Regions from separate parts of the Shewanella sp. MF05956 genome, predicted to be linked through region 2. Evidence: predicted binding sites of a transcription regulator. Region 2 holds the regulator's gene; each other region holds the start of a gene.
The links. The regulator MetJ, encoded in region 2, represses methionine synthesis genes. The targets are predictions, from matches to a motif close to TAGACGTCTAGACGTCTA.

Region 1 (7,497 bases), on a different contig from region 2:
ATACTGGAGAAGCGACCTCAGACAGTGCACCCTGAAACCCACCCATTGGTGTACGTTTCGCGGCAACAATAACGATATCTTGACCTGTTTGCTCTGTACTCATAACCACTCCAATTTTGTACGCATAGAAAATATCAAAAACAATATCACACCACTTTGACGTTGACGCTAACGTAAAGCAAGTAAAAAATGGTCAAAAATGTGATGTTAATCAGATGCGGTTGTCATTGCAGATTTACACTTGATAGAAAACGAGATGAAATTCTAGATAACATTCTGTTTATATTGATATAAAATACAGGCCACCTTGGTCGCGCTAGTGATTATAGCCAAGGTTAAACTTTAGTCTACTGAGGTTTATAATAAGAGGTTATTGTGGTTAAAAACAAAAAAAGCCGCGATACCTTAAGGTATGACGGCTTTTGGATTATGAGTGGCTGATTATGGTTTTTTGTTTTCCCATGGTGTTTTTGCGCTCATGTCGTTTAAGTCATACGGCGTTAACTGATACACATAATAATTAAGCCAATTACTGACTAACAAACTACCATGGCTATGCCAACGCGCTATTGGGTCTTGAGCGGGGTCGTTATTACGATAGTAGTTTTGCGGAATGTCTGGATTTAATCCCTGGCCTAAATCGCGAGTGTATTCATCGTTAAGGGTGTCTTTTTGATATTCAGGATGACCCATGACAAATAAATTACGATTGTCACGGCTGATCGCAATATAGGCACCGGCTTCATCAGACTCGGCCAACACTTCAACCTCTGGGTGTTGACGTAACTCTTCAACATTCATCTCAGCAAATCGTGAGTGCGGCGCATAAAATTCATCGTCAAAACCACGCAACAACGGGTGTGGGTCGCTGGTGCGACTGTGATTAAATACGCCAGAGCGTTTATTTTGCAGTAGCTGACGCTTTAAGCCATACAAATGATATAAGCCAGCATGAGCCGCCCAGCATAAAAAAAGTACCGAGGTGACATGATTTTGCGACCAGTCGATAATTTCGCGAATATGATCCCAGTACACCACATCTTTAAAATCGATTTGTCCAAGCGGTGCGCCGGTAATGATTAAGCCGTCATAATTGTTATGACGGACCTCTTCAAAATCACGGTAAAAAGTATTCATGTGGTCGACTGAGGTATGCTTTGATTCTTTGTCGTGAATACGCAGCAAATCAACTCCAACCTGCAATGGCGTATTACCCAACAATCGCAGCAATTGAGTTTCGGTCTCAATTTTGTTTGGCATTAAATTCAAGATCAGCACCCGCATCGGACGAATGTCCTGATTGGCGGCGCGGGTTTCAGACATCACGAAAATATTTTCTGACTCTAAAATACCTGCTGCGGGAAGATTATCTGGAATTCGAACCGGCATACGACTCACCTTTTTGGGTTAATTAAACACAGACCATGTGTGTAGTGATAAATAAATAGGCAACGTGCTGTAAATCAATATGTTTCACCGATCACAGTTTCAGCATTCTGCAAAAAAGCTAACTGAGCACACCAAGCTGATGTCGTTAGCGATACAGATTAACGCTAGACCTTGATAACACGCGATATAAGCAATAGTCACACAAGCACTCATTGATGTCATCAATCATACACAAGGATGTCTAGAAGTCTACACGTCTTAAGTTGAATTTTTTTCTCTCTTGTTATCAAACGAGGTTATTCCTATTATGAGCCATTGATAATCATGAGGTTAACTATGTCTGTCGCGACAGCAATGATCATTGGTGCAGGCTCTCAACTCAGCCAGGCGCTAGCCAAGCAATTATCGGCACAACAAGTGTCTTTAGTGCTTTTTGTGCATGACCCTGAATCACTCAAACAATTTGCTCAAAGCCTTCCTGGCGAGGTCAGCGTTTATCCGCTCGCCATTGACCAGCCACCAATGTTAATTGAACAGCTTAATCAAGCGTGGAAGCAACATAATGGCGCTCATTTAGTGATAGTGAACACTGGGGTAAACGAATACGACCCTACGCTACCCTGGTCTATTGACCAACAGGCTATTAACGTTAATGTAATGGGGTTTGCAGCGGCCAGCCAATGTGTTTTTAAATTGATGTGTGAGCAAGGCTACGGTCAATTAGCCGCAATTAACTCCATTGCAGGGCAACGCGGTGGTCCCAATGTGGCCTACCACGCCTCTAAAGCCTTTGCAGCAAATTACCTGCAAGGGTTGAGCATGCATGCACAGCGCTTAAAGTTGCCGGTAACGATTAGCGATATTCAATTAGGCTTATTTGATAAAGCGGTGCACTTAAATACTCAATTACTCCTGTCGCCCATTGATAAAGTGGCAACGCAAATACTAACCGCACTGAAAAAGGGAAAGCGCCGCGTATATGTCACTAAACGTTGGCGTCTTGTGGCATGGATAAACCGCATACTGCCCGAATATATTTATAATACTCGCCATTGGAAACCGAAAAAGAAACGCGGTTAACTTTACGCTTGGTTAATCTTGATGGCACAAAACAAAACAGGAACCTAAAAGGTTCCTGTTTTTGTCTCTACGATATCATACCAATTCTATTAATTATGTGACCAATCAGAGTCACTCAGATTGTTCAGTTTGAGGCGCATTGTTGAAATAATGGTATAAGTCGTTAGAAGGTATAACCGACGCTAATCATATAAACCCAAGGGTCGATATCGGTTTCAACCACCACATGATCTGCCCCCATATCAAAGCTCACATCTGTAGAAATTTGCGCATACCATACCGACGCGTTCACGAGCCATTTTTTATCAATCTGGTAATCAATCCCGACCTGCGCCGCAACACCCCAAGAGTTAGACATCGACAGATTATCTAGGCCTAAATCTTTGGCATCTTGATTAAAGTCATTGTCAAAAAAGTTAGTAAAGTTAACCCCTACCCCAACATATGGACGCAGTACAGACTGTGCATCACCAAAATAATACTGAGCAACTAATGTAGGTGGTAAGTGTTTAGCGTTCGCTATAACGCCTAACTCACCTAAGGACACATCATGGCTAAATGGCGTTGCTGCTAATAACTCAACGGCAATGTTGTCGGTCAGCATATAACCAAAGTTAAGGCCTAATTGCGTGTTGTTATCAACGGTAAACTCTGCGACACCAGCAACAACAGGACTTGATTCGTTAGGCGCTACCGTTGCACTACCCGCACGAACAATTATGTCACCCGCTTGATGCGCTGCAGCACCAAAAGATAAGCCAGCAGATAGTAATGATGCAGCAACTAAACCTAGGGTAATTTTCTTATTCATTTTCAAACTCCATGACAACAATAAATAGATGTAAGCCTGTAACATCCTTAACAATTGCCGCTAACCTACCTAAGTTATTCATTAACAATATTGATTTAGATCAATAAAATTGCACTACCCCTATTGAGGTAGCATATTGCATGTCTCGAGCTTGATTTAGATCACAAAACGATCAGCAAAATAGACTAAAGATGCATTTATAAGTTAGCTTATGCGATGAAGATCATGGGCTTATGGCTGAATGGAATGTAAATGTTGAAAACACATGATGCCATAGCAAATCGTCATATTGAGTGAATGTGATATGGCATGATTGGGTCATGCAACCATCGCTAACTAGCGAGTTAGCGATGGTTTGAAAGTGGGATTTAAACTGATAGCAAAAAACTAGCTGGCGTCGTGTTGTTGTTCTGGCGCTGCATCGGCAAAGGCGGCTAATTGATTACAAGCGGTATCAATACGTACGATGTTAGGAAAGTCATCAAGCGGGACATTAAAGCGCTTTGCATTGTAAACCTGTGGCACTAAACAAATGTCTGCCAAACTGGGTGTGTCACCGAAACAAAAACGGCCAGAATACTGGCTTAATTGCGCTTCTAACGCGGTAAAACCTACTGTTATCCAATGTTGATACCAACGCATTTTATCGGCATCAGACACGCCCATGTCTTTCACTAAGTATTGCAATACCCGTAAATTGTCTAACGGGTGGATTTCACACGCAATGGCTTGCGCCATGCCACGCACAATGGCGCGATGCTCAATATTACTCGGCAATAAGGCTTCCTCTGGATACTTTTCTTCGAGGTACTCAATAATGGCCAGTGATTGCGATAAATTAAGCTCGCCTTCTATGCCATCATCAACCAGAGTGGGAACTAAATGTTGGGGGTTAAGTTGATGGTAAGCCTGTGAATGCTGCTCTCCGCCATTATTAACCAAATGCACTGAAACCTGCTGTGCCGATAACTGCTTTATATTTAACGCGATACGCACACGATACGCTGCACTTGAGCGCCAATAACCATAGAGCTTCATGTTCTATCCTCTTTTTAGTTTTAGTTGTTTGTTTTACTTTTTAATTTGTTGAGCCATTAATAACAAAAAAGGCAATAACGATAATACGTTATTGCCTCCTAAAAAATACCGCGACAGAACCTTTACGCTTTATATTCAACGACTTTTTGGTCGATAGAACCAAAAATACTCACGCCATTTTCGTCAAACATTTCAATTCGTACTGTGTCGCCAAATTGCATAAACGGAGTTGATGCTTTGCCGTCGGCAATGATTTCTAGCATGCGTTTTTCTGCTAAACAGCTTGAACCGGCACTGCGGTCATAATTTGAAATCGTGCCAGAGCCAATAATCGCACCAGCACCTAATGGACGGGTTTTAGCCACATGCGACACTAATTGACTAAAGTTAAACGTCATGTCAACGCCTGCATTTGGGCGGCCAAATAACTCACTGTTTAAATGAGTCACCAGTGGCAAATGCACCTTGCTGTCTTGCCACTTGTCGCCTAATTCATCAGGCGTTATCGCAATCGGTGAAAACGCACTTGATGGTTTCGATTGGAAAAAACCAAACCCTTTACCGAGCTCACCTGGGATTAAGTTACGTAATGACACGTCGTTAACCAGCATTAATAGTTTGATGTGCTTAGCGGCATTGTCAGCCGATACACCCATGGCGACATCATCGGTGACAATGGCTATTTCTGATTCAAAATCGATACCGTATTCTTCGCTAGCCATTTCAATGTCGGCTTTAGGTGCAATAAAGCTGTCTGAGCCGCCCTGATACACTAATGGATCGGTCCAAAATGATTCTGGCATTTCAGCGCCGCGCGCTTTACGCACTAGCTCTACGTGGTTAACGTATGCACTACCGTCTGCCCATTGATAGGCACGCGGTAATGGCGATAAACAACGTGCTTCATCAAAAGCGATGGCGTTATCCATTTGACCGTCATTTAATGCTTCATATAATTCGCTTAACTGTGGATACAATAAATCCCATGCATCGAGTAATTGCTGCATTGTTTTAGCAATGGCAGGCACCGCTACCGCTTTGGTCAAATCTTTACTGACTAACATCAATTGGCCGTCGCGACGTCCGTTGTGATAACTTGCAAGTTTCATTATTGCTCCTAAATTCTGGGTGGCATCCGCGCTTGAGATCAATTGCATGAATGGCATTGTGCATTCATTTTGATCATAAAAAGCCGAAAAATCCTAACATGTGCGCCAAATCACGCGGTATTGAAATAAATCGTAATTTGTACATTATTATTTACAGACGATAAAAAGCCACTCTAACACTGGTTTACAGGATTAAAATGAGCAAAATGCCAGCAATTAGCTGGCATTAAATCGTTACATTACTTTTTCTTACTAATATTATAATCGCGCAGTTTATTGGCAATGGCGGTATGAGATACACCGAGTTTTTTCGCCAACTGTCGCGTACTTGGATATGCAGGATACAAACGGCGCAATAAACCCGATTCATACTCTTTCATGGCTTCGTCGAGTGTGCCTTCAAACTCTTCGTCGAAATAGCCAAAACCTTCGGCGTAAGACGGCAGTTTAAGCTGCTCTACGGTTAATTCAGTTGAACCATCCCACATCGATACTGCTCTAAAAATGGCATTTTTAAGCTGGCGCACGTTACCGGGCCAGGCATAAGTAAATAAATAGTCACGGCAATTGGCTGAAATACGACGCAGCGGGCTCGATAATTGCTGGCTGTAATGCTCTAAAAACATCTCGGTCAGTGGTATCACATCCACTTTGCGTTCACGCAGAGAGGGCATGTGATAACTCAACACATGGATGCGGTAATATAAATCTTCTCTAAACTCACCCGTTTGGCATAGTTCAGCAAGGTTTTTCTGGGTCGAGCAAATAATGCGAACATCGGCGCGCACTTCTACATCGCCACCGATACGTCTAAACGTGCCGTCTTGCAGCAAACGTAACAGCTTTACTTGCGCAGCTTTAGACATTTCGGCTATTTCATCTAAAAAGACTGTGCCGCCTTTAGCTTCTTCAAATAAGCCGCGTTTCACTACGGTACCGTTGGTGACAAAGCCAAATAATTCTTCTTCAGCCACACTGTCTGGCAATGCTGCACAGTTAATAGCAATAAACGGATGTTCACGGCGCATGCTGGCATCGTGACTGGCGCGGGCCATTAACTCTTTACCGGTACCAGTTTCACCAGTAATCAATAACGGAGCATCAAGCTGGGCCATACGCTTGGCTTGCTTTAATACGTCTTTCATTTTGTCGCTATTGGCTAATACATTGTCAAAACCCGTGGTTTGGTTTTGCAGTGCATTAAATTGTTTACCCACGCGGGCTGGAGATTTAAGTGAAATCACCGCACCGGCTAAAATAGTGGTGTCATCATCGTCGGGCAAATAAATCGGCAACATTTCAGCTAGGTATTCATTAGAATTAATTTGCACACGAGTGGCCTGGGCTAACACTGGGGTTTCGCTCATCCAACGGGCAAAGTTAAAGCCTTGCACCCAATGGTTTAATGATTCGTCAACCACTTCATGCTCTGCCATGCCGAGGGTTAATAGTGCTGACTCGTTAGCAATACGAATACGCCCTTTTGAATCAGTTGAAAAAACCGAATCTGGCAAAGTTTTCAATAATGTTTTTAAGGCGTAGTGCTCTTGTTCTGATGGCATAAAAGACACGGTACGCACATCATGTACACTTTCGACTTTACGGATTTGTGGCATCAGTTCACGCAAGGTTTCGAAACTGATTTCTGCAAATTGCAAAAATAGGAAACCTTTATTACTGGCATCAATGGCAATTAAGTTAATACCATGTTTTTCAAGCACAACGAGGATGTCTTTCGCTAAACCCACGCGATCAATACAGCTGACTTCCAAACGCATATGTAACGATTCCCTATTTATTAGTGTTTTGTGACGGAAATTTGTGACAACGTTAGAGGGATATTGCTTCGGTGGCAAGTGAAGTTTACAGTAGAATTGTAACAGACAGATTATTCAGCACATTACGTTAACGTAACATGCTGAAATCAATGTGATAATATCTAGTCTAACAACTGGTCTGTCTTGGCAGCCATAATGAAATCGTTTTTGTGTAAGCCTTTAATGGAATGCGACCACCAAGTGACGGTGACTTTGCCCCATTCGGTTAATATACCTGGGTGATGAAATTCCG
Region 2 (7,497 bases):
GTGTTATTGCCCGGTGGACGACTCGAGATCCGTGTTGTGTCACCGTGCGATCTCAGCATGATTGCCCTAGTGTTAAAGGGCCATTATCAACTTGCCTTTGCAGCGCTAAAAGCCAATAGCGAACTCCCTTGTTACATCACCGCCACTCGTTGCAATATCATCGATTTTAATCAATTAGCAGACAACAGTTTAAGCATTGTGATTGAAGGATCGCAGCGAGTAAAAATCTTATCCGCAGCGCAGCAGCGCGATGGCAGCTGGATTGCCCGTGCCTTACCTTGTCAAAACTGGAGTCAGGAGCCGATAGCAGGTGAGTTTGAAATTATCAGTGCGGCGCTGGAGCAATTTTATCAAGTGAACCCTGATTTACTTGAGCTGTATTCGCAAGTGCATTTAGAGGATGCCACCTGGGTTAGCCAGCGTTGGCTTGAAGTGTTACCTATGTATAGTCGCGATAAGTTAGTATTAGTTGAGCAGCCAAACTGCCATAAAACCATGGATTTTGTATTACAGTTGCTTAAATCTCATGTCGATGTGTAAGCGGTGCATCAGGGGCGATACACTGATAACATAGGGGGATTACCCTTTGCCAATGTTTGTACATAGCCCATTTTATGCCAAATTCAGACTCAAACGATTCACTCTCAAACGATTTAGCCCCACATTCAACCTCAGCCATCGCGGCGCAACCTTCGTATATTGTGCTACCTCGTGAAAGCGAATTGGCGGGTAAATCATATTCCACCGTTTTTGAGTTTTTGGTTGATCATTTTAAACAAATTGATGCCAGCGTATGGCAACAGCGCATTAATGAAGGCAAGGTGCATTGGCAACATGGTGAGTTAATTGATGCGACGAGTGAGTATCAAGCGACGGCACGAGTCTATTACTATCGTGAGGTAAAGGCTGAAACCAAAGTGCCGTTTTATGAACAAATACTTCATCAAGACAGCGATATCATTATTGTTTATAAACCGCATTTTTTACCGGTAACCCCAGGCGGTAATTTCGTTAACGAATGCCTGGTGCATCGATTACGTATTGCCACGCAAATCGATACCGTAGCGCCTGCCCATCGGCTTGATAAAGATACTGCTGGGGTGATGTTAATGACACTAAACCCGCTAACGCGTCATGCCTACCACCAGCTTTTTTTAGACGACAAGATCACTAAAGACTATCAAGCTATCGCCAAGGTTACTCCAGATTTATTAGCGCAATTAGCCGACAACACCTGTGAGTTACCGCTGCATTGGACGGTTAAAAATCGTATTGTTGCGGCTAATCCTAGCTTTACTATGCAGGTGGTTGAGGGCGAAGAAAATAGCCATTCTGAAATAAGTCTGGTGGCGGTAAAAGACGGTTTGGGTTTGTTTGAGCTCAGCCCTATTACCGGTAAAACTCATCAATTAAGAGTGCATATGTTGAGTTTGGGTATGCCAATACTCAATGATCGCTTTTACCCGGTGTTACAGCCTAAGGGGCCAGATAATTATGATAAACCATTGCAGTTATTGGCCAAACGCTTACGGTTTAGCGATCCGCTAAGTGGTATTGAACACGATGTTGAGTGTCAGGGATTAGATTTGTTAGCGATGATGTAAAGTCTTATATGAAATAAAACCGCCATCGATAAGTCGATGGCGGTTTGGTTTTTAGCATTGATGCATGCTCTTTTACTCAGCTATTTAGCCGTAGCGTGTTTAGCCCCTTTGCGGTTTTTCATGGGGTCGCCATCGTAACCTAGGGCTTTCCAATCTAGGCGATCGCCTTTGTTATGGCAGTCATTACACTGTAATGCTTTGTCTTTTGGGGTCACCATATGGTTGATACGCCACCACATTTCGGTTTCAACAAAACCGTGTTTACCACTGTATTTAAGACCTTTTTCTACCATGGTTGGGTTCGCTTCCATGCCCAGTTTAGCGGCGAGATCCCAGTCAAATTTATCCCAATATCCACCTTCACCGTAAGTTTTTGGTGTGAGTAAAATATTCAGTTCTGTGTCGTAAATTTGCTTACCGGTATGCACTTTAAAAGGATAAATCTTGGCTTTAGGGTCGTTAATATTACCTAATGGATAAGCGAGTTTTACCGTTTTAGTCGGGTCAATTTTATCGCCAGCCATGTAGGCGTCGGCGTTGCCATTAAACCAGGCGTATTGTGGTGGCACATCTTTTTGCCAAATAAAGCTGCCTTTCTTTTTGTTAAAGGTATGCTTGCCATTTTCATCAGTGGTGTCTTTAAGATCTTGCCCTGCTGCAGACCAGTCCCAACGCATTTTTGTTGGTTCTACTTTGGCAAAAGTGGGAATATGACAGGTTTGGCATGCCACGGTTGCGGTATGGGTGTTGAGCTTTTTGTTTTGATGCGGCGCGTCGTCATGACAATTGACACAACCAATTTTGGTTTCTCCTCCAGGTGAAACGCCCATGGCATTACCACTGATTTGATGTTTTTCAGTCACGTGGCATTCTTGGCATTGAAAGTCATTACCGTCGGTGTCCATGTGTACATCTGTTTCGCGATCAGGGTAAGACATTGACGAGTCTAAGTCGCCATGTTTAACCGCATCACCACCGCCGCCGTAAAAATGGCAACTGCCGCAGTTATCGCGTACGGGCGCACCCACATTTTGGGCTACTCTGGCTAAGTCTACTTTACCAAATACTTCACCGGCACCCGCTGGGTCTTTCATGTAAGTCCCTGTGGTGTCGTGACACACTAAGCAGTCCACTTTGGTCATGTCTTTAAAGTCGAATGTTGAATCTTTCCAACCATAACCGGCATGGCAACTGGTGCAGCGTGGCTCGTTACCCGAGATCGACACACAAAAGTTGTTAATACTGTTCTTTTTACCACGCTTGACGGTACGTCCTGGTAACTCTTGCTCTAGCTCCCATGTCCAGTGAGAAGATTTCATAAAGTCTTCGGCATGTTCTTTATGGCAGGTTAAGCATTGTGTGGTGACTTCGGGACCATTGGCAAAGGGCCCTTGCAGTGCATCTTTATGATTAAAGGCAGCCTGAGCACTACTGCTTAACATCAGTAATACTGCCAGTGCTGTGAATGTTTTCATGATATGTGTCCTTACCCCTGAGTTTGTGCTCAGGGGGACCATTGAGAAGTTCAAGTTAGAAGTTGATGGTCAGTGATGCATTGATGTCGTAGGCGGTGTCGACTACGGGCAACATTGAGTAAGCATTGCCAGCAATCACATCGTCTACTTTTTGTGGTGCACCCACTGGAGAACCACTGCCTGTGTATTCATAGTCGTAGTACAAACCGGCTAACTTGATAAACATTTTAGGATTAATATCAAAGATATAATAAGCTTCTGCAACATGACCGCGGGTAGCTAATTTACTGCCCATAGGGTCATCTTGTGCTTGGGTGAATGGGCTCCAGTACTTAGAACCATAGTTATATTCAAGGCCAAATTTGCCGTATGGTGCTGGAATTTGCATCCCGACATATACGCCATAACCGTCTTTAGTGTCAGAGTCGACGGTTGATGTAGGCACCATAATGATTTCTGTGCCTGTGCTGTTTAATGCCGCTTCAAATACAGCATCACTTAACATGCCACCAAATAAACCCGCATTGCCTGTCGGTTCAGCACGAGTCCAACCAAGTGAGGCAAACATTTTCATGTCTTCGTCTGATTCATAGGCATAGCCTAGGCCACCTAGGTACATGTCACCAATCACACTGCTAGGCTGTACTCGGGTAACAAAGTTAAAGTTTTCAAACTTTTGCATATCTTGATACATGGTTGGCGCAAAAATACTGGCCAATTGTGTTGGGAATGCCATGGTGCCGGTGAAGCCGTCGTTTACATCTTTAGCGCCGAATAAGGTGAACTGTAAAAAGTGGTTGCCGTCGTTGATGACGTCGATATTAAATCCACCTAGATGGGTATCTTTGGTGATGATATCGCCAAATAATTCACCGTTACCGTATTGTGATTCAAAGCCCTGGCCGTAGCAAAAACGGACCGTTTGGCCTTCAATGCCGGTAATATCGGTTAAGTCATACCCTAACGTTGCACCGTCGAAGTTAAAGTTAACGAGGTGGCCAGAGGGTGTACCGCCGCGAAGCTCATTTTCACGATAGTGACTTGGAGGCCCGTAAGTTGAAGGACGACGACCAATAGATAGGTATGCGCCGCTGCCATTAATGTCTTTCCAGTTAAAGTAGGCGCGCTCGACTTTTAATTCATCGCCACTGGTACTACCGCTGCTAGTGCCGTCCATGGTGAAGGAATTCCATGAATCAAATACTTTAACGCCTGTTGAGTCGCCCCAACTTTTGTACATCGTAAGACGTCCAGCAAAACTGACGTTATCCCACACTTTGGCATTAAGGTTTAGGCGAAGACGGGTGGTGTAAAAAATATCATTATCGATATCTTGTTGGGTCTTTTGCCCCAATACCATCGGCATAACGCCTTGCAGCATACCGCTTTGGAATGCGGCGGCTAAATCAGGATTGGCCATCATCATTTGCCCTAAAGGTGAGCTGGCACTGCTTGGATCGCCAAATTCACCGGCCATTGCTTTAGCGGCAAAGTCTGAAAAGTTGACGTTCATGGCGGGGTTCCAGGTGACATTTTGATAGTGCAATGAATGCACTTTAGTCCTGAAGTCACCGGTAATTTCGATTCTGTCTAATGCGCTATGACGTTCTGTTTTGTCAACGCGTGAGTTTAAGTAATCTAAATCTTCAGATATTTCGGCCAACTGCTTTTCTAGTTCGGCAATTTTTTGTACATCGGTGTCAGTTGCTACGGCTGCACCACTCATAAAGAGCGCGTTAGCAACCAGTATTGAGATAAGTGTTCTCATGATGTTTCTCCCCGTATTTGCCTAATATTGAATCAATTAAGCAAATTTTGGTTGTCAGATTCCCTGAGGCTAAGCCTCATTATTTTTTAATTCGATTCGGTTACTGGCTGATGTTGGCGTTTACACAGAAACGTTGATCAGCTGGACTAGCTTAGCCGCAGGTTGCAGGCTGGTCTGAGTCGGCAGCATGGTCATACAAAAACTGTTGAATATCTTTTAGTTCTTGTTCAGACAATGCCTCAAAAACGGCAGGTTTTGCTTTGTGTTTGTCGCGCGAGAAGAAACGATCCCATTGGCTCATGGTTTTGCTCATTGGGGTGAGCTCTTGACCTTCGCTATTGGCACTGTGGCAGGCTTTACATTCTTTTTTGTACAGGTGTTTACCTTTTTTAGGGTTGCCGCCATCGGCTGCCATGACCTGGCTACCGAGAGATAATGCAATAGCGACTGCGATACCAACTTTCATATAAGTGTTCATCATGTTTATCCTCTATGGGCTTTTATAGGTTGTGCCTTAGCAATATTGCTGTATTGCTTTGCTGTAAATAATGTTACCTAAAAAGAGGTATTGTTAATTTGAAGTAGATCATATTCATGAGAAAAATCTAATTGAAAAAAAGTTAATTGAAAAAAATCTAATGAACTTGTGTGACGCAGATCTATTGCTAATTTGGCTGGATGCTTGATAGGCGGGTAAGGGTATATTTTGAGATGTAAAAAGAGATCGCTTTTAGGGTTAGCTGGCTAATGCCATCACTGATTTAACCACTAAAACCGTGGCGCTGATGCTGCAGAGCACGAGAGTGGCAAGACGGGTTTTGTTTTTATCGACGTGGTTGATTAACAAACCAGAGACAAGATAGCCGCTAATGACTGACGGTAGCAGCATCAGTGACAACCACAAATGCTTTATTTCTACTAAACCGACTATGGCTAAAATGGCTAACGCAATCAGTGAGCTGAACACAAAAAAGGCTGACAATGCCGCTCTAAATTGGCTGGCATCTTGTCCGGCGAGTAAAATTGCCATCGGTGGGCCACCAATCGCGGCGATGTTGCCAAAAATACCGGAGAATACTCCAGCAATAAATAAGCTTACACGGTTGATGGGGGCGGTAATCTTGTAAACACTCAGAATCACGGCAATGTATACGATAGCCGCAATAATTAAGCCGAGTATGGCTTGTGGGGCAAACAGTAATAATCCTGCACCCACAAATCCACCGGGGATCCGGCCGAGTAAGGCGTATTGCAAGCCATTAAATTGCAGGTGACCGCGTTCTCTGTATAAGGTCATTGCCGAAATGGCAAATCCCATGACAATTATGGGGACAGGGACAAGTTGGGGATTCACAATATACAGCAGAGGGCTTGCGACAACGGCTAACCCAAAGCCAATTAAGCTTTGGGTTAGCGCGCCAAAAAAAACGATAACTGATGCCAGTATCAATGTAGATGGATCGATAAATGACATCATAAGTTCTCTATAAAAATATCACGACTTCTTATTAGGGTCGCTTCAAAGTCTGTTGATTAAGTCTGTGGGTTATTCCATTTCTTCCCACTCAATACCCATCTCATCCATTAACTTTTTCGCTTCACTTGGAATGCTATCCGGTTCATCTTTGGATAAATCACCGTCATGAGGTAATGGTTGGCCTGTGTATGCATGCAAAAATGCCTCGCATAACAGTTCACTGTTGGTCGCATGACGCAGATTGTTTATCTGGCGACGGGTACGCTCATCTGTCAGTACTTTTAATACTTTTAAAGGGATAGAAACTGTAATCTTTTTTACTTGTTCATTCTTTTTGCCGTGTTCGGCATATGGGCTGATATATTCGCCATTCCACTCAGTCATTAACTTACCCTTAACGATAAATACGGGGCAGATTTTAACCCCTTACAATCTCTAGTCAAATTATTGCTACTATTTAGTGACGATTGCAAATAGATTTCTTTATGTTTAGACGTCTAAACGTCTAATTTAGGTTGACGTACGCTAACCTCTTAGGTAAATTTGGACGTCTAGACATCTATTTTGTGTGTTTGTGAATTTTTAGGAGTCTTTATGACTAAGCATCAAAGCGCCACATTGGCCGTTCGCCAGGGTATAGAATCAGACACACAACATGGAGCCGTAGTACCACCGATTTATTTATCGACCAATTATTCGTTCGACGGCCATAAAAATCCGCGCGAATTTGACTACAGCCGATCAGGCAATCCTACTCGTTGCATATTAGGTGACGCGCTGGCAAAACTTGAGCAAGGTGCAACCGGAGTGGTGACATGCACAGGTATGGCGGCCATTACATTGGTGACCAGCTTACTCGGCCCTGATGATTTATTAGTGGTTCCGCACGACTGTTATGGTGGCAGTTATCGCTTGTTTACCAATTTGGCTAAAAAAGGCCAATTTAAATTAGTGGTTGTCGACCAAACCGATGCTCAAGCATTGAGCCAAGCGATAGCGCAAAAACCTAAAATAGTGTGGTTAGAAACCCCGTCAAATCCATTACTGCGCGTTGTTGATATTGAAGCGATTAGCCGTGCTTGTCGTGATGTAGGGGCATTAGTTGCAGTAGATAACACCTTTTTATCACCCATTTTACAGCAACCGTTATTGTTGGGGGCTGACATCGTTATT
Region 3 (7,497 bases), on a different contig from region 2:
GATTACCGGTGGGAGCGCTGGTATTGCCATTATTGGTATGCACCTATCATCGTTAAGTTTTGGGGTGTTATTCTTTTTAGTCAATGTGCCTTTTTACTACATTGCATGGACCAAACTCTCTAAGCGTTTCACCATTAATACCTTCATTTCAGTATCCATCATTTCAGTGATGACAGATTACATGCCGATGCTTATTCATATCGATAATGTCCATCCCGTATTTGCCGCATCGGTTGGCGGAATGTTGATTGGAGTGGGTATGTTGATTATGTTTCGGCATAAATCAAGCTTAGGTGGTTTGGGTATTTTGGCGCTATATTTGCAAAATAAGTATTCAATTCGCGCCGGTAATTTTGGCTTATTAGTCGACACCATTATTTTGAGTTCTTCCTTGCTGATGTTTCCTGTCGAGGTGGTGTTCTTGTCGGTAATGGGCGCTGCGATGTTAAATGTACTCATTGCTATTAATCATAAGCCCGGCCGTTATCAGGCATATGTTGAGACTAAAGTGAAAAAAGAGACAATAGATTTGAAGACCCAAAAAGTTTAGCGCTCATAACATGTCCGTTTTGTTTGTTTGGCAATGTTTGGCCATGTTTGGTATTCGTTGTTGCAGCCAGTGTTGCAGCCTGTGTCTGTAAAGCAGCAGAACACCACAATCATAGCCAGTAATTACTGTTATTGTTATTTCCAGTACCACTGGAAGAGTGCTGGTGAACCTGAGATCACTTCTGTGACTTCTGGGTGTTAATGGTATTAAGTGCAAGTTCTCTGATTGCCTGCTTAGATTTGTGTGTTGAGAAGACAATAATCATTGCGGATAATGTTTTATATAAAAAGGATATTTTATGATCGATTTTAATAATAAAGGCTTTTTTAAGCTTAAGCAAAACCCTGATTTTGCTGAAAAAGTGAAGTATTTACTGTTAGATGATGAACAAATCGTCGATTCGTATAAAACGATGCGTGATGGCGTGGTTTTTACCAATAAGCGAATTATTGCGGTAAATGTTCAAGGCATTACAGGCAGCAAAAAAGATTTTACATCTTTGCCTTATAAAAATATTGTCGCTTATTCAATCGAAACATCAGGCACTTTCGATTTAGATTCAGAATTAGAAATCTATTTCTCCGCTATCGGTAAAGTGAAATTTGAGTTCACAGGTAAGTCTTCAATGCTGGAAATCTCAAAAATAATATCGGGCTATTTATTGTAAGCATCATTTGTCACATTCACGATTAGGTCATCTATTGTGAGCAAGGCGTGGCTGTTCACATATTGTTTGGATCAGAAGGCATTTATGATCCGAAAGCGTTCAGAAAGCGTTTGTGGTTATCAATCTTGTGTCATAAGTCTAGGGCCATAAGTTTGGTGTAATAAAACAAACATCGATAATTCGATTAACACACCAACTAGGTTTATGATTTAATCGTCTCAATAATGAAGTTGATGAGGTCTAAACATGATAATAGCTTGCCCACACTGCGATACCTTAAATCGAGTTCCTGAAGAACGTCTTGAACAACAACCCACTTGTGGGAAATGTAAAAAGCCTGTCTTTATTGGTGAACCGATAGAGTTAACCACGACGAACTTTGCCCACCATGCTAATAAGTCTGAATTGCCATTAGTCGTCGACTTTTGGGCCAGTTGGTGCGGCCCGTGTAAAAGCTTTGCGCCTGTGTTTACTCAAGCCGCTAAAACCTGGGAACCCAAATTTCGTTTTGGTAAACTCAACACAGAAGAGCAACAAGCTTTAGCTGCGCAGTTTAATATCCGCTCGATCCCAACGTTAATGGTATTTAAACAAGGTAAAGTGATTGCCCAACAATCCGGTGCCATGCCTGCATCGTCGTTTAACCAATGGCTAGAGTCGCTGAAATAGCTTTTTGACATTAAAAATTTCAGTATCAGACCCGAATTTAGATAATAAAAAACGCGACTATACCTCGCGTTTTTAATTCGCTTCATTGTAATTATTGTTCAAAAGGATTTGATTCTCATGAAAAAAATACTGCTCATTGGCTTACTCGGCATCGCGTTATTTGGCTATTTAGACAAAAACGTTCAAACCACCCAAATAGTACAAAACGTTTTCGCGGCTGATATCGTTGCCAGTGATAGTGCCAGTAACAGTGCCTTACAAAATGCCATTGATAATCGACAAAGTAATGTTCAAGTTGCGGGGTCTGGTGAGGTAACAAAAATGCTCGCCGATGATCTAAAAGGCAGTCGTCATCAACGGTTTATTTTAAAAATAGCCAGTGGAACGACCTTGCTGGTTGCTCATAATATCGATTTAGCATCACGTATAGACGGCCTAAATGTTGGCGATACCGTAGAATTTTACGGTGTGTATGAGTTTAATAATAAAGGCGGCGTTATCCATTGGACTCACCACGATCCACGCGGAAAGCACCAAGGCGGTTGGTTGAAGCACAATGGTAATGTGTATCAATAAACTTTGTTATTTGTAAATAGCAATTTGTGATTTGTAATGGGTGATTCTTTCTAACGCTAAAGCTAAAGCTAAAGCTAAAGCTTGCCTATATTAAGGCTGAAAATTGCAGTCGCAGATAAATCATCTTGATGACACGTTAAATGCATCATCAAGATGATATGCGAACTAGAGTATACTCAGGGTCATTCTCTACTCTGGATCATTCTCTATTCAGGATCACACTTTATTCAGAATCACGCTTTACTCTGGATCATAGTCCAATATCGGTGATAACCACTTTTCAGCTTCTGCTAATGTCATGCCTTTACGTTGTGCATAATCTTCAACCTGATCTTTACCTATGTTGGTCACGCCAAAATAGCGTGATTTTGGATGGGCAAAGTACCAGCCAGAAACCGCAGCGGTAGGGTACATGGCAAAGCTTTCGGTGATATTCAAGTCGATAGTTTCATCGGGTTTGAGCAAGTCCCACAGCAAGCCTTTTTCTGTGTGGTCTGGGCAAGCTGGGTAACCTGGTGCAGGGCGAATACCTTTATAACGTTCACGAATTAACGCTTCGTTATCTAACACCTCATCTGCGGCGTAGCCCCAAAATTCTTTACGAACCCGTTCATGCATACGTTCGGCAAAGGCTTCAGCTAAACGGTCGGCTAAGCATTTGAGCATAATGGCGTTATAGTCATCGTGGTTGGCCTCAAATCGGGCTACATGTTCATCAATACCGTGTCCTGTTGTCACCGCAAAACCGCCCATATAGTCGGCAACGCCACTGTCTTTTGGTGCAACAAAGTCAGATAAACAGAAGTTGTCATTACCGACGCGTTCAAGTTGCATACGCAGGTGATGAGTGGTCATTTCTAATGTGGTGCGCGATTCATCGGTATACAGTTCAATGTCGTCATGATTCACGGTATTAGCAGGGAATAAACCGATAACGGCTTTAGCGGTAAGCCATTTTTCACTGATAATTTGTTTCAGCATCGCTTGGCCGTCAGCAAATAATTTAACCGCTTCTTCGCCCACAACTTTATCTTTTAAAATTTCTGGGTAATGTCCGTGCAGCTCCCAGCTTCTAAAGAACGGTGTCCAGTCGATACGCTCCACTAAGTCTTCTAGTGGGTAGTCATCAAACACTTGACGGCCTAATACATTAGGGGTGAATGGGGTGTAGTTTTCCCAGTCATGTTGGCAACGATTTTCACGTGCTGCTTCAATTGATACGATGGTTTTACGCTTGGTTTGCGACAGGCGTTTTTCACGCATGATGTCGTATTCTGCATAGGTTTCGTCAATGGTAGCTTGGCGAGTGTTGTTATTAATGAGCTTCGACACGACTGGCACAGCGCGTGAGGCATCGGCAATGTAAATCGCACCGTGTGGATAGTGTGGGGCAATTTTTACTGCTGTATGAATTTTAGAGCAAGTAGCACCGCCAATAATGGCTGGTATGGTTAAGCCTTCACGGTGGAAGGTTTTCACGTTGTGCACCATTTCGTCCAGGCTTGGGGTGATAAGTCCTGACATACCGATAATGTCGATGTTATGTTCTTTCACGGCGTCGAGGATTTTCTCAACCGACACCATGACACCCAAATCGAAGACTTCAAAACCATTACACGCTAATACCACGCCAACAATGTTTTTACCGATGTCGTGCACATCGCCTTTTACGGTAACCATCAAAATTTTACCGTTGGATTGACCTTCTACTTTTTCAAGTTCGATATACGGGTTTAAATAGGCGACCGCTTTTTTCATTACTCGGGCCGATTTAACCACTTGGGGTAAAAACATTTTGCCGGCGCCAAATAAGTCACCTACCACGTTCATGCCATCCATTAATGGACCTTCAATCACATCAAGTGGGCGGGTGGCTTCAAGACGAGCAGCTTCGGTGTCTTCATCGATAAACTCAGTGATACCTTTAACTAAAGCATGCGATAAACGTTTCGATACTGGCCAGCTGCGCCATGCTAGGTCTTCTTTTTTAGCCACTTGCGAGCCATCACCGCGATATTTTTCGGCAATGTCTAACAGTTGTTCAGTGTTGCTTGAATCGGCCACTGGGCAAGGTAAGTTTTGTACCACGTTTTCGACTCTAAGCTTAAGCTCTGGGTCAATGTCATCATAAATCGCTAATTGACCTGCGTTTACAATCCCCATGTCCATACCCGCCTGAATCGCATGGTATAAAAACACTGCGTGAATGGCTTCACGCACTGGGTTATTGCCGCGGAACGAGAACGACACGTTAGACACACCACCTGAAATCATGGCGTGTGGCAACGTCGATTTAATGTCTTTGATTGATTCAATAAAGTCGACAGCATAGTTGTCGTGCTCATCAATGCCGGTCGCGATAGCAAAAATGTTCGGGTCGAAAATAATATCTTCTGGGGCAAAGCCAACCACATCAACCAAAATGCGATATGCACGGGTACAAATTTCGGTTTTACGGGCACGAGTATCGGCCTGGCCTTGCTCATCAAACGCCATCACAATGGCCGCCGCGCCATAACGTTTTACTAATGTGGCTTGTTTAATAAAGGCTTCTTCACCTTCTTTCATCGAAATTGAGTTAACAATCGACTTGCCTTGCACGCATTTAAGACCCGCTTCAATCACTTCCCATTTTGATGAGTCGATCATGATAGGTACGCGTGAGATGTCTGGTTCTGAGGCAATGAGATTTAAAAACTTGGTCATCGACGCGGCGCCGTCGAGCATGCCTTCGTCCATGTTGACGTCGATAATCTGTGCGCCGTTTTCAACTTGCTCACGGACAACATCGAGTGCTTCTTCAAATTTTTCTTCTTTGATTAAGCGTAAAAATTTAGCCGAGCCTGTTACGTTGGCACGTTCGCCGACGTTAACAAATAATGAGTTGTGATCAATTGTTAATGGCTCTAAACCCGATAACCGACAGGCGACAGGAATGTCGGGGAGCTGTCTTGGATCATGTCTAAGTACCGCTTCACGAATCGCGTTAATGTGGGCCGGTGTGCTACCACAACAGCCGCCGACAATATTAAGCATGCCAGCTTCAGCCCATTGAGTAATGACTTCGGCCATTTCTTCTGGGGTTTCATCATAACCACCAAACTCATTAGGTAAGCCCGCATTTGGGTGGGCAGACACATAACATTCGGCAATGCGTGATAATTCTTCAACGTAGGGGCGCAGCTCTTTTGGGCCAAGGGCACAGTTAAGGCCAATCGATAATGGCTTAATATGGCGCAGCGAGTTATAAAATGCCTCGGTGGTTTGCCCGGTAAGGGTACGACCGGATGCATCAGTAATGGTACCCGAGATCATCACCGGTAAGCGCTCGCCAATGTGATCGAACACTTTTTCAATGGCAAATAATGCGGCTTTGGCATTTAAGGTATCAAAAATGGTTTCGACCATAATAATGTCGGCACCACCTTCAACTAAGGCGCTGGTTGATTCAACATAGGCTTCGACTAATTGATCAAAACTGACATTACGAAACCCAGGATCGTTAACATCTGGGCTAATAGAACAGGTACGGTTGGTTGGGCCAAGCACCCCAGCAACATAACGAGGCGTGCCTGTTTGTGCTGCTACTTCATCGGCAGCCTGGCGGGCTACGCGGGCACCTTCAAGGTTAATTTCTGCCGACAAGGCTTGCATGTCATAGTCGGCCATGGCGATAGTGGTGGCGTTAAAGGTATTGGTTTCAATGATGTCGGCACCGCCAAGCAGGTATTTGACATGAATGGCCTTAATCAACTCGGGTTGGCTGAGCACTAATAAGTCATTATTACCTTTAACATCGCAATGCCAATCTTTAAAGCGTTCGCCGCGATAATCTTCTTCTTCCAACTTATGATCTTGGATCATGGTGCCCATCGCACCATCTAAAATCACAATACGCTCTGCTAACAATGCGTTAAGTTGTTCAAGTGTTTGACTGTGAGAAGTCGACTTCGCCATAAACAGTTACCTTTTTATCACTATATTGCTTGATACCTTGATTAAGATAAGCATACCCTTAAATCAATCTAAAAGGGCGATATCCTCATTGAGCTCATCAATGGGCTAACTTACATGCTTATCTACTCAGAATGTGTTTGGACATATAAACGTATAGACGGCTATAGTACGCGAGTTTTTATCACAAGGGCAAGGCTGAGGTTGATTTAAATGAAACAAGCTAAAATCATTTTTTTACGCCACGGCGAGTGCGAAGGCGGTGACATTGCCCGTGGCCAAATTGATGTTGCGCTCACAGAGCAGGGGCGTGAGCAAATGCGCCAAGCCTTTAGTAGTGTGCCTTTACCCATTAAGCAAATATTTAGCTCTCCTTTAGTGCGCTGTCAGCACTTTGCCGATACGCTGTCGCAGCAGTTATCCATACCATTAACGACATTGCCAGCCTTACAAGAGGTCAATTTTGGCGTATGGGATGGGCAAACTTATGATGCGATTTATCAAGCCAGTCCAAGCCAATTTGATGCGTACTGGCAAGACCCATGGAAAGTGGCGAATACACCAGATAAGGGTGAGAGTTTGGTGGATTTTTATCACAGGGTGCAGCAAGGCTTTATGGTGGTAGTCGACAGTATGTGGCAAACACTTAACCTTGCAAATGAGCCAGAAGCTAATCATCTGCAAGCCTTAGTCATTACTCATGGCGGGGTAATGCGTTGCATTATGGCGCATGTGCTTAATGCCAGCCAAAACAACGGATTATTCGCTAACCTAGCCATCCCCTATGCTGCTATTATGTCTGTTGATGTGTACTGGACTGAGCCTAGCGACAGTAATACACCTTTAGCTGCTAATTCAGTGTTTCAACCTGAGGTTAGCTTTAGGATAAACTGGCCGCAACAAGTGGCGGTAGATACACGTTAATCATTATGTAATTCAAAGTATTGGGAATTGGGTTAAGCCCAAACTGTACCCGCAACTGTAGGTATTCAACTCGCCGTTGAATATAAGTCAGATACCAGCTTTAAATTGCCTCAACCCCCATACCTAAGCGGGTGACTTAGGGGAGTTATTATGTTGA

Region 1: the regulator MetJ is predicted to act here: its motif matches at 1,624-1,641, upstream of metA (homoserine O-succinyltransferase MetA).
Region 3: the regulator MetJ is predicted to act here: its motif matches at 6,566-6,583, upstream of metH (methionine synthase).

What each region holds. Positions count from the first base shown of each region.
Region 1 covers NZ_JCAYNV010000001.1:273,451-280,947, forward strand. Annotated here, with positions in the region: gene AC19MX_RS01100 (thiolase family protein) at 1-103, opposite strand, end outside; gene metA (homoserine O-succinyltransferase MetA) at 442-1,389, opposite strand; gene AC19MX_RS01110 (SDR family NAD(P)-dependent oxidoreductase) at 1,726-2,469, shown strand; gene ompW (outer membrane protein OmpW) at 2,633-3,280, opposite strand; gene maiA (maleylacetoacetate isomerase) at 3,668-4,318, opposite strand; gene AC19MX_RS01125 (fumarylacetoacetate hydrolase family protein) at 4,441-5,427, opposite strand; gene tyrR (transcriptional regulator TyrR) at 5,667-7,205, opposite strand; gene AC19MX_RS01135 (4a-hydroxytetrahydrobiopterin dehydratase) at 7,367-7,497, opposite strand, start outside.
Region 2 covers NZ_JCAYNV010000003.1:347,611-355,107, reverse strand. Annotated here, with positions in the region: gene AC19MX_RS05275 (LON peptidase substrate-binding domain-containing protein) at 1-540, shown strand, start outside; gene AC19MX_RS05270 (pseudouridine synthase) at 615-1,604, shown strand; gene AC19MX_RS05265 (tetrathionate reductase family octaheme c-type cytochrome) at 1,685-3,079, opposite strand; gene AC19MX_RS05260 (DUF3373 domain-containing protein) at 3,135-4,847, opposite strand; gene AC19MX_RS05255 (c-type cytochrome) at 4,999-5,328, opposite strand; gene AC19MX_RS05250 (sulfite exporter TauE/SafE family protein) at 5,584-6,324, opposite strand; gene metJ (met regulon transcriptional regulator MetJ) at 6,394-6,708, opposite strand; gene metB (cystathionine gamma-synthase) at 6,919-7,497, shown strand, end outside.
Region 3 covers NZ_JCAYNV010000002.1:311,372-318,868, reverse strand. Annotated here, with positions in the region: gene AC19MX_RS03305 (YitT family protein) at 1-550, shown strand, start outside; gene AC19MX_RS03300 (PH domain-containing protein) at 849-1,217, shown strand; gene trxC (thioredoxin TrxC) at 1,464-1,886, shown strand; gene AC19MX_RS03290 (DUF3465 domain-containing protein) at 2,004-2,462, shown strand; gene metH (methionine synthase) at 2,703-6,419, opposite strand; gene AC19MX_RS03280 (histidine phosphatase family protein) at 6,630-7,340, shown strand; cobalamin riboswitch at 7,339-7,457, shown strand.